2 regions of the Sinanaerobacter sp. ZZT-01 genome follow, and region 1 is predicted to be linked to the other one. Evidence: riboswitches for the same ligand, from Rfam matches in the RefSeq annotation. Region 1 holds a riboswitch; the other holds the start of a gene.

What was found. A riboswitch is a leader RNA that binds a small molecule or an ion and turns the genes downstream of it on or off. The one in region 1 is predicted to bind tetrahydrofolate.
Region 2: it holds a riboswitch for tetrahydrofolate, as region 1 does, so the genes downstream of both, U5921_RS07470 (ECF transporter S component) here and U5921_RS08915 (folate family ECF transporter S component) in region 1, are expected to answer to the same signal.

What each region holds. Positions count from the first base shown of each region.
Region 1 is NZ_CP141728.1:1,852,144-1,858,348, forward strand. Features, by position in the region: gene lon (endopeptidase La) at 1-971, shown strand, start outside; gene yihA (ribosome biogenesis GTP-binding protein YihA/YsxC) at 994-1,581, shown strand; gene U5921_RS08885 (YkvA family protein) at 1,585-1,962, shown strand; gene hpt (hypoxanthine phosphoribosyltransferase) at 1,975-2,511, shown strand; gene pduL (phosphate propanoyltransferase) at 2,586-3,158, shown strand; gene deoC (deoxyribose-phosphate aldolase) at 3,258-3,926, shown strand; gene U5921_RS08905 (YaaL family protein) at 3,923-4,144, opposite strand; gene U5921_RS08910 (pro-sigmaK processing inhibitor BofA family protein) at 4,221-4,496, shown strand; gene U5921_RS08915 (folate family ECF transporter S component) at 4,509-5,033, opposite strand; THF riboswitch at 5,129-5,222, opposite strand; gene U5921_RS08920 (DUF4363 family protein) at 5,242-5,562, opposite strand; gene U5921_RS08925 (DUF421 domain-containing protein) at 5,628-6,205, opposite strand, start outside.
Region 2 is NZ_CP141728.1:1,565,129-1,571,333, forward strand. Features, by position in the region: gene U5921_RS07450 (ABC transporter ATP-binding protein) at 1-845, shown strand, start outside; gene U5921_RS07455 (MptD family putative ECF transporter S component) at 903-1,490, shown strand; gene U5921_RS07460 (energy-coupling factor transporter transmembrane component T) at 1,490-2,215, shown strand; gene U5921_RS07465 (energy-coupling factor ABC transporter ATP-binding protein) at 2,228-3,700, shown strand; gene U5921_RS07470 (ECF transporter S component) at 3,758-4,675, opposite strand; THF riboswitch at 4,824-4,941, opposite strand; gene U5921_RS07475 (hypothetical protein) at 5,245-5,790, shown strand; gene U5921_RS07480 (polyphosphate polymerase domain-containing protein) at 5,807-6,205, shown strand, end outside.

The DNA of each region.
Region 1 (6,205 bases):
AGTTTATGGATCATTATTTAGAGCTTCCGTTTGATTTATCTAAGGTCATGTTTATTACGACAGCAAATTCGATAGAAACGATACCAAGACCGCTCCTGGATCGTATGGAAATCATTTCTGTTTCCGGATATACGGAAGAAGAAAAAGTAAAAATTGCTCAAATGTATCTACTGCCGAAACAGAAAAAAGAGCATGGATTGAAAGAAAAAGACATTTCCATTTCTGAGGAAGGAATCCGATCCATTATAAATGATTATACCAGAGAATCCGGAGTCAGAAACTTGGAGAGAGAACTGGCAAATGTATGCCGGAAAGCGGCACGCCAAGTCGTAGAAGGAAAAGATAAGAAAAAGAGAGTTTCTCCAAGAAATATAGAACATTATTTAGGGAAAAAGCGGTATCATTATGATCGTATAAAGGATGATGATGAAATTGGTGTGGCAACTGGAATGGCTTGGACAATTGTAGGCGGAGACACTTTGTTTATAGAAACTACAGTTGTTCCCGGAACCGGTAAGCTTGTTTTGACCGGTCAGCTTGGAGACGTCATGCAGGAATCAGCAAAAGCAGGAATCAGCTATATTCGCTCTCATTGCAAGCAGTTTGGGATTAGTGAAGAATTCTACAAGGAGAAAGACCTGCACATTCATATCCCAGAAGGAGCAACACCAAAGGATGGACCTTCTGCCGGAGTCACTATGTGTACTTCTGTCATCTCCGCGTTGACAAATACACCGATTCAAAAAGAAGTTTCTATGACAGGTGAGATTACACTTAGAGGTAAGGTTCTGCCTGTAGGGGGAATTCGTGAAAAAGTTATGGCTGCACACCGCGCGGGAATAAAGAAAGTACTGTTACCGAGAGGAAATGAGAAAGATATTGAGGAAATTCCTTCTGTGGTACGAAAAGATTTGACATTTGTCTTGCTGGATTCAGTAGAAGATGCATTGGAAGAAGCTTTGGTAAAGTAAGGTCAATAGACGGAGGAAAGTTATGATTATAAAAAAGGCAGACTTGTTGGCGGTAGCGGTTAAAAAAGCTCAATATCCGCAGGATGACCAAAAGGAAATTGCTTTTGCAGGGCGATCGAATGTCGGAAAGTCTTCGCTTATCAATATGCTGTTAAATCGAAGGAACTTTGCTCGTGTCAGTGGTAATCCGGGAAAGACAAGAACGATAAATTTTTATGAGATCAATGATGACTTTCGCATTGTTGATCTTCCGGGATACGGATACGCAAAAGTGTCCAAGTCCATTTCGGAAGGCTGGGGAGATATGATGGAAAATTATTTATCCAGCCGACAGAATTTATTAAAGGTGATCCAGCTCGTCGATATTCGTCATGCACCATCTGTACAGGATGTGCAGATGTATGATTGGCTTCGATATTATGATTTGGATGGTATTGTAGTAGCAACTAAAGCAGATAAAATTTCAAGAAATGAGCTATCTAAAAATCTATCCATCATCCGAAAAACTTTAAAACTATCACAAGAGGACTTGGTTGTTCCGGTCTCTTCACTGAAGAAGACCGGAAATACCGAGTTGTTGGAGATTTTTGATTTACTGCTGGAGGATTAGGCCATGCAATTTATCAGCTTAAGTTTTATAATCAAACGTATAAAAACCATTATATACATGATGAAAGATAAATCTGTGCCCAAAAGGAAGAAAGCGCTAATTATTGTAGGCATTGTATACCTGCTTCTTCCTTTTGATTTAATTCCTCCAATTATACCCATATTAGGATTTTTGGATGACTTTATTCTTTGGGTATTTATTTTGGGGCATCTAAGAGATGAATTGAATAAATATTGGGTGGGAGATGATGAAATTAAGCCAACCACTAAAAAGTATCGTGGAAAAAATGTAATAAATGATGTAGACTTTGAGGTATGTGAGGACGAAACATGTACATCTGAGGAGAGTAATAAGGACTGCAAGGAGGATTGCAGAAAATAAGGAGAGACGATAGTGAAAGAGAAGCAATATGTATTTGGTGAGATTTTGATTAGTGAAGAACAGCTAAAAAAAAGAACCAAAGAGATAGGGAAGCAGATTACCGAAGAATATAAAGGCGAATCTATTTTGGCTGTTTGCATACTAAAAGGTGCAGTATTGTTTATGACGGATTTGATCCGAGAAATCGATTTAGATGTGCAAATTGACTTTATGTCTGTTTCCAGCTATGGTGCTTCAACCAAGAGTTCCGGAGTTGTTCGTATCTTAAAAGATTTGGATACGGCAATTGAGGGGAAGAATGTGTTGATTATTGAAGACATCGTTGATTCTGGATTAACTTTGAAATACTTAAAAGACTATTTAATGGGAAGAAATCCCAAAAGCCTAAAAATATGTACTTTGCTTGATAAACCAGCAAGAAGAAGTGCAGACATCTTAGCCGATTATACTGGATTTGAGGTAGAAGATCAGTTTATTGTAGGCTATGGATTGGATTACAATCAAATGTACCGTAATATTCCGTATATTACGTGTCTCGTTGAAAAATAAGTTGTTTATAGAGACTCAATTTTGAGCCTTTTAATAATAGAAATTTATGTACATAAAAAAAGGAGAGTATAAAAATGAGTTACAAAGCACCAATTGGATTATCAAATAAGCATTTGCATCTATGTCAGGCCGACCTCGAAGTATTATTCGGGAAAGGTCATGAGTTACATCCAACCAAGGATTTAAAGCAGCCGGGACAGTTTGCTTGTGAAGAAAAAGTTGATATTGTAGGTCCTAAAAATACGTTGAAAGGTATTCGTGTGTTAGGACCGGTTCGCCGTGAAACACAGATAGAACTTGCTATGACGGATGCACGAACAGCTGGCATTTCTGCACCGGTTCGTGAATCAGGAAAACTGGAAGGGACACCTGGTGTTAAACTGGTTGGACCTGCGGGAGAAGTTGAGCTGGATCATGGTGTGATTGTAGCATTGCGTCACATTCACCTTTCCACGGAGCAGGCAAAAGAAGCTGGCGTAAAGGATAAGGATATCGTAAAAATTAAAGTAGATGGTGAAAGAGCTTTGATTTTTGATAATGTGTTAGTACGTTCCGGAGAAGGACATGATTGTGAAATTCATCTGGACACCGATGAAGGAAATGCAGCTGGACTTGGAAACAATTCCTTTGGTGAGATTGTAAAATAATTTGACTTGCTTTAAACGAGGCATTACCACGCATATTTTAAATAAAGATGCAAAGTAATGCTTCTTTTTTCTTTCATGTATTGTAAAGGGGGACTGAGGATGAAACGTTACAATGGATATTTCGATCATACTCTTTTAAAGGCCGATGCAACCGAGAAGGAGATTCTTCAAATTTGCGAAGAAGCAAAGAAATATGAATTCTATGCAATTTGTGTCAACGCTTGTTATATTAGTTTCGCAAAAAAGCAATTGATAGACAGCAAGGTAAAAATTGCTTCTGTGATAGGGTTTCCCTTAGGAGCTTGTGGTACAGAGACAAAAGTATTTGAGACAAAATGGGCCTGTTCGCAAGGAGCAGAAGAAATTGATATGGTAATTGCAGTCGGCGCATTGAAAGATGGAAGACTAGATTTTGTGAGAGAAGATATTCGCAAAGTAGTTGAGACAGCAAAACAGAGCAATGCGATCGTTAAGGTGATTTTAGAGACTTGTCTTTTAAATGATACAGAAATTGTAATTGGGTGCCATCTTGCAGAAGAGGCAGGAGCTGCCTTTGTCAAAACGTCCACGGGTTTTTCTTCTGGAGGGGCAACCGTACATCATGTTGAACTGATGAAAAAGACGGTAGGTAGCAGCATGCAGATCAAGGCATCAGGCGGAATTCGAACATTGGAAACAATGAAGAAAATGATTGAAGCAGGAGCGGACCGCATCGGTGCGAGCGCTTCAGTTGCTATTTTAAAAGAGAATGAAGAAAAGGACTCCTAACAGTGGAGCCCTTTTTCTTTAGCTAATTTCATAAGATAACCGTATTTTGTTCTTGCTGCGAGCATATCATAAATGGCTTGGTCAATTAAATCTGCGTCAACGGCTTCGTTGAAACGTGATTCTGCATCACGCCAGTCCCTTTGCGCTTTATTAATTGAGCTGACTAGCTTACTTTCTTCTGTTACTGGCTGAGGAAGGTTAATAAAATTTTTCCACATTACTTTCACATCCCTTTCCGTTTTTCATTCTATTTTATGCTCGTAATCATAAATTATACGGGAGGGAGTTGATTTTATGGATATGCAAGCTGAAATTGGAATTTTATTAGCCTATGCAATCGGCATTTTACTGCTTTATGTTTTAGGGTATATGTTTCTAGTGCCAATTAAATTAATTGTACGGCTTATTATAAACAGTGTTTTGGGTGGGATTACGATATTAGCAATTAATTGGATTGGCGGATGTTTTGGATTTCATTTAGCTTTAAATTTTATTTCTGCAGCGATTGTGGGTTTACTAGGCGTGCCCGGAATCCTTTTATGGGTTTTGCTTACAGCGATTCCTTTTTAAAGTATATATGGCTTAAGAGCTGATTTGTTTTCGAAGGCGCTGGTATAAGAGCGTTACTAACGAAGAATATGCAAATGTCATAAGAACTGTTACAGGGATTCTTGGTAATAGCAATGCAAAATAGCTTGTCCCATATATAATGGAGAGCCATAAGGTGATTAAGCCAATAGAGCAGATGGTTTCTGTTATCAGTGTAATCAAGAGGACGTTCTTCCATTTCATTTTCCCGCCTAATATAGGTTTCAGCAAACCGGGCAATAAGCCGGTAAGACATGAGCTCAATGTAAATCCGGGGAAATAGGCACCTGCTGGAAACATAGTAGCACCGATCAAGTCTGCTAAAACGCCGGTAATGGAACCGGCAAAGGGACCTAAGAGGAAACTAGATAGGATAAGTGGAATATTTCCTAGACTAATACGAACCGAATTAAATCCCAGAAATGGAAGATAAAAGCCTAAGAAACGAGTTAAAATAATACTGATTGTAGCAAAAAGAGTGCTCAGCAATAAATGCTGCGTAGTTAGCTTTTTTTTCATACTAAAAAATCCTTTCTAATTTAATATAGCTATAGCACAAAACTACACTAAAGAGGAAAGGATCTTCGTGATTTCCCTATTCATTTCTCTAATGCAGTAGTGGACGCAATATTACACCGCAAGCCTTCACTTTTCGTTCATAAGCAACATCCCATCTTATGACACTTTACGCGCAATATTTACTCTACTGCTTTTTAGCATACTATGCTTACATAATATTTTCAAGGGAAATTTTTTCATTCAAATAGAGAAACTTTAACTGTTCTTGAATGCATGATAACTCACCGAGTGCTAACGGGCTATCCTGCAATTTAATATAAGCTTCTGCTCGCCCTATGGAAAAATCAGTATCAAGCAAGGTTTTTGTATCAAGGAAAAAAGTATATATTTTTTTGTTCTCATGCCATTGATCCGAAAAATCTTTAAATGCTTCTTCTGCTGTAGCCCAGTTCTCATTTTCAATTTCAGTGATAATCTGATTTTCAAGATCTTTTGATAAGTCATCGATACTATCTTCACAATAAAACATGAAAGCAACCCAGATTCCTAATGTAAGGAGAATCGTAACAAGTGATATGATAAAAGACCGCATTTTTAATTTTCACCCTCCTTAATAATATGTTTCACTGGATTTGTCGGATCGTCGTGCTGATAAATGTGAAGTGTTTTCTTTTCATCTGCATAACAGAGAAACACATCTTTATAGTTTGTAATTTTTTGAGTAAGAAGTTCACCCTTTAACTCATTTTCGGTAATATTTAAACGAGAAAGGTTTTGCCTATATAAATTTCCATCTGCAATGAGTACCATAGGGAGTGTTTCTTCCTTCATATTTATGGACAAGTCGGAAGGAGTTGCGGGGCGTTTATTTGGTGAAGGAATAACACTTAAATCACCATTTACCTCTAAAATAGCATAATCCAAATCAGCGATGGAAGGATAATTTTTTAAACGCAGCTGCTCGATTAAATCATCAATACTGATTCGCAGACGTTTCATTTCACGTAAATCAAGCGCCCCTCGATCAATTAAAATAGAGGGAGTTCCACTTATTATTTTCTTAAAACGCTCACTTTTCAAAGAAATAATTGAAATCAATACTTGAAGAAACAGTAAAGAAAATAATGCAGTTACGCCATTGAGCAGAGAAACATCCGGAGATTCAATGGGGA
Region 2 (6,205 bases), 290 kb from region 1:
CATTCCTGCTGCGTTTAATTGATCATGCATTGAATCATATGGATGAGATAATGAACATTCCGGTTATGTCTGAAGGCAATGTGGCGGAGAGTGAGGATTGGAGCATTGAACTTCGAAATGTAAGTTTTGGCTATGAGAAGCGTGATGTTATTAAGGATGTAAGTTTTAGGATTCCGCACAATTCGTCAATTGCCATTGTGGGGTATTCAGGTTCAGGGAAAACGACGCTATGCAATTTAATTGCACGGTTTTGGGATGTGGACTCGGGCGAAGTCTTGTTTGGCGGACGCAATGTGAAGGAGTATCCTTGTGATGAATTTCTTTCACATATTAGTATGGTTTTTCAGAATGTGTATCTTTTTAATGATACGGTGGCAAATAACATTCGATTTGGAAAAGCAGATGCATCTATGGATGAAATAGAAAATGCAGCAAAAAAAGCTTGCTGTTACGATTTTATCATGGGTTTTCCAGACGGATTTGATACCATAATCGGCGAAGGCGGTTCGACTCTCTCAGGAGGCGAAAAACAGCGTATTTCAATTGCAAGGGCCATTTTGAAGGATGCACCGGTTGTGATACTAGATGAGGCAACCTCAAGCGTCGATCCGGAAAATGAGCAAGTGCTGCTACAAGCAATCGGGGAGCTGACTAAAAATAAGACGCTTATATCCATTGCACATAGGATGACAACGGTTAGAAATGCCGATCAGATACTTGTCATGGATGATGGGAGAATTGTTCAAAAGGGAACACACAGCCAGCTGGTTTCACAGGAGGGAATTTATAAAAGATTTCTGATGGTCCGTGAACAGTCGATAGGATGGCAGCTTTCATTTCATTGATAGCACAGTTGTGCTTTAAATAAAAAATACGAATTAGGTACAAGGAGGGTTTCTAAAATGGAGAACACAGGAAGGCTTAAGGTAAAAGACCTAATAAATGTAGGCATTTACACAGCAATTTATTTAGTTATATTTTTTGTAGTAGGCATGCTCAATGCGATACCGGTATTTTATCCATTATTATATGTGATATGGCCGATCGTTTGTGGCATTCCGTTCATGTTGTTTTTAACGAAAACCCAAAAATTTGGAATGCTCAGCATTATGTCTGTAATTTTGGGAGTGTTTTGGTTTCTTACGGGGTATACTTGGATACCAATTTTAAGTTACCTCGTGTGTGGATTAATTGCTGATTTTGTATTAAAGTCAGGAGATTTTAAAAGCTTTAAAAAATCCGTCATAGGATACTGGATCTTCAGCTGCGGAATGATTGGTCTTCAGGCACCGATGTGGTTTATGGCGGATCGCTATATGGCGGATGTGCGAGCTTATATGGGAGATCAGTATGCACAACAGCTGGCGTATTATATGCCGCAGTGGATGGGATTTGCTTCAATTGCCATTATTTTTGTCGGCTCTCTGTTGGGAGCGCTGCTTGGAAGAAAAATGCTCAAAAAACACTTTGAAAGGGCGGGTATTGCTTAATGGGAAGCTATCTCATTTATCAACCTGAAAAAAGAAAAGGATTTTGGCTTGATCCTCGAACGAAAATTATATTTATGGCATTTGTAACAACACTACTGTTTTTTGTGCATGAAAATATAGCGATTGTATCGGCGCTTGCAGCCATTCCATTTCTTTTTTTAATCATCAACGAACAGAAGAAAACAGCATTTATTTATGGGGGGTTATTTGTCCTCGGTATTTTTTCACTTTATTTAAAAAATACAGTGGCGTTGCCACAGATTATCAATGCTGTTTTCGTGTTACTTATTGCGTTGGTATTGCGCTTGTTTCCAACTTTTATGTTAGGATATTACATTATTGAATCAACCAAAGTCAGTGAATTTGTAGCTGCGATGGAAATTTGGCATATACCGCAAAGCTTTGTCATTCCCATTGCAGTAGTATTCCGATTTGTCCCGACGCTTAAGGAAGAATCATCGGCCATTACCAACGCGATGCATATGAGGGAAATTCAATTTGGAACGAAAAAATTTTGGCGAAATCCTGCTGCTTTTTTGGAATATCGAGTGATACCTCTGATGATGTCTATTGTGAAGATTGGTGATGAATTGTCTGCGGCGGCTCTAACACGTGGATTAGGCAATCCGGAAAAAAGAAGCAATATAGCAGTAATTGGATTTACTGGATATGATGCATTAATAGGTGCTGTTTCCATTGGCTTGGTCGCTTGGTCTTTATTGTGAAGGAGGAAGAGTATGATACAATTCAAAGATGTTTCTTTTATTTATCACAGTACAGAGCGTGAGGATGGCGTACACCATTTGAATTTTTCGATTCCCTCTGGACAAGTTGTTGTATTGTGCGGTCAATCCGGCTGTGGGAAAACAACAGTTACGCGTTTAATCAATGGTCTTGTACCGGAATATTATGAGGGAACATTGCAGGGAGAAGTTCTACTAGACCGAAGAAGTATTTCCAAGACACCAATTTATCAGCTTTCTAGATGGGTTGGGTCAGTCTTTCAAAACCCAAGCTCACAGTTTTTTAATGTAGATACGACGGGAGAAATTGCTTTTGGGTGTGAAAATACAGGCATTTCCAAAAAAGAAATTTATCAGCGCATTGGAAAAGTTGCAACAGAATTAAATATATGGGATCTCTTAGGAAGGAGTTTGTTTGCTTTATCGGGCGGTGAAAAGCAAAAGATAGCCTGCGCATCCGTATCAGCTATGCTTCCGGAAATTCTAGTATTGGATGAACCATCCTCCAATCTAGATGTTTCAACAATTGGGGATTTAAAATATATGATTGCGCAATGGAAGAAACAGGGCAGGACTATAATTATTGCAGAACACAGACTGTACTATTTAATGGAGCTAGCGGATCGCATCATTTATATGAAGGGTGGAAAGATTGAGAGGGATATGACTACAGCAGAATTTAAGGCACTTCCGCTGGATAAACTACGCTCTATGGGATTGCGTTCTTTGCATCCCGTTGATTTCACAAAAGTTGAAAAAGCAAGCTTTGGAAAAGACAGGCTTACCTTGAAGAATTTCTCTTTTTACTACGGGAAGACACTGGCTACAAACATTCCTCTTCTTGAAATTCCAAGGGGCGCAATTGTTGGTGTGCTGGGCAATAATGGAGCCGGTAAAAGTACGTTTGCTAAATGCTTATGCGGTCTTGAGAAGTCGGCACGGGGTATTTTGGAGATGGAAGGGAAAATTTATTCATCCAAACAACGTATTCGAGCCGGCTATATGGTTATGCAGGATGTAAATCATCAGCTTTTTACAGAGAGTGTATTGGATGAAATTTTACTGAGCATGCCAGGCGAGAATGAATTAGAGGAAAAGAAGATTGCAGAGAAACTGTTGGAAAGCTTGAATCTGTCCCAATATACAAAGCTGCACCCTATGTCACTTTCAGGCGGGCAAAAACAGCGCGTTGCAATTGGCAGTGCGATTGTTTCTAATAAAGAGATTATAGTGTTTGATGAACCCACAAGCGGCCTTGATTATAAAAATATGCTGGAAGTCGCGCATAATCTAGAACAGCTGAGTGCATTGGGAAAAACCTTGCTTATTATTACCCATGATCCGGAATTGCTTGCTCAATGTTGTAATTACTTCATGTTTATTGATAATGGGCAGATCGCTTGGAGCGGGGGCTGGAACGAACAGAACGAGATATATATTTCGAAATTTTTTGCACCTGCAATTTAATTGCTGAAATACTATGAAAAAGGGGGACTTGACCCCCTCTTTTTTTATCCATTGTAATTATTTTGAGATTCTATTTTTTTGGACTTTTGAAGATTGAGGAAGGAATTCATTTAAGCTATGATGCTTTTGAATAATAGCAAGCAGCATAACTACAAAGTAAACCTTAACCATATTGCTTAGAATTTCTTCAATGATACGAGGGATCCATACAGCCGCGAATGGGAATGCCTTCCATGCAGTAAAGATGGTTTCGCGTAATACGATTGTGTTAAGAGTAGTCACAAGCAAACCGCTGCCAATCATAGCAATCAGTAGTTGTGGAATCTGCCCTTTTTTATTATCGCCAAGAAGTTTTTTCGTTATAAAAAAATCAGAGATTAACAAAAGAATACCTAAAGCAGCACTGCTGATTAGTCCAACTGTTACAAAATTGATATAAGTATCCAAATTGGCTGAGGGGTCTTTTGTGTTCATTGTTCTTGTAATGAGAAGCTTGCTGATCAGGTGCATTTTATCTGTGTCAATCTGCTCCTTTTGTACATGATTGTAAAAATCATGCCCGATACCGTCAGCAGATAAAAATGTAATGTTGCAAAGAGCGATAATAAGTAAGAGAATCGAGCATGCGGCAACTGCAATTCTCATCTTTTTGCTGTCTTTATCTCTTAGTACCATCCATAATGCACCTCTGATAAACCCACCTGCAGCCACGACCAGAGTCATAAGGGGAATATAGGTCCCGTTTGGTTTTAAAAGATAGCCTAAAAAATCAGAAAGTCCAGAGACAACAGCGCCATATACAGGACCGAATAGGATAGAGGGCATAATAGAAAATATCCCTGAGATCCCAATACTTATTCCGTTTTGTCCAAATATAGGTATGTAAAAAGAAGATGTTGTTTTTAAAATAAGTGAAAGACTCAGAAAAACTGCAGATATTGTGATGCGGTGTATATATAAAGATGATTTCTTCAATTTAAATTCTCCCTTCTTAATGGAAACATGATAAAAAGCGTGATTTTAAATTGATGTATTAAGTTGTGAACATAAAAACACCTCCTGTTATGCAGCGAGGCTGCATAACAGGAGGCAAAATAAATAATGACACTGCTTCTTCTTATGCAGCAGCGGGATGCGAACTTTGTACCGTAAGCCTATAATCGGCTTTTCGTCCTTCTGACAACTCCCCGTTCAGAAGGCACTGAAAATCTTTTGATTTACGCACAAAATCCTACTCTGCTCATGATTATAATATTTTCTTTATGGTAGCATCCTTTTTTTATATTGTCAAATTAAACGGCTTCCCTGTATACATTTCTAATTTCAATGAATCAGAAAAAAGATTTCATGATAATTAATGAACTTTTTTAGAATAATATAAAAAAAGAGAATGACTACCTAGTACAGCTATTTTTTCATTTTTATAGTTTTTTTGTTATAATATACAGTTCTTTTCATTTACGCTGATTACATGGTATAATGAAAAAATAAAATATACGATAGGCTATAATACAAAAAATTAATAAGAAAGGTAAAGTAAATGGATGGATGCTTTTATTTTTAAGCTACCGCAATGGGAAGGAAAAATTTTATTTACCTATGATGCAGTTTCTTTATTGATCTTGCTTGCATCTATGACAGTCGGGGTATTCATTTGCTTGTGGGGGTATAAATATTTCCAAACCTTATGTCTAATGCTTGCCGCTAGTGGGTTTGGGTATCTTGCTATTGGAGTATTTAACAAACTGCCTGATAATATGATTTTAAAAATGTTTTTTTTTGTGAGTGTTGTCTTTTTAGGAATATGTATAAGCTTCTTTGCATTTAAAATCCTGATACGATTGTTTGAAAAATTAGGGCTTATAATATTTTTGAGAAAAAACTTATATCTTTTTTCTACCGTGATCGGAGCAACTGTGATCGGGAGTGTTGTCTATTATCATATTTTTAAAGATGTCTTAACTGCATGCCTCCTATTTGCCACATTTTGCGGCATAGGAATTGTACATCAAAGAAAACGTAAAAACACGCAAATCCATTTTAAGACTTATGACCAGCTGAGACAGATGAAATACCCAGACGAGCGGTAAGGAGGATTGATGATTTATGTTGGAAGTTCATAGAAGAGAACTAAAATATCTGATTTCCTTAACGGAAGCTGCAAATTTGAAAGCAAAACTAGGACAGCTGATGAAACCGGACCCCAATAATAAAGAAGATGGGTACTTAGTGCGTTCTTTGTATTTTGATACTTTATATGATTCGGATTTTGAAGATAAGGTGCAGGGTTATGACAACCGACAGAAAATTAGATTGAGAATTTATAACGTAAACGCTGATTTTGCAAAACTGGAGCTAAAAGAAAAAAGTGGGATTCATCAAAGAAAACGTTCCCTTACCGTATCAAGAACTGAAGCGGAGCAGATGTCACGCAGTGATTATTCATTCCTAGGTAATCGAGCAGAACCTTTTGCAAAATGGCTATATGCATTTATGCTAAGCAGA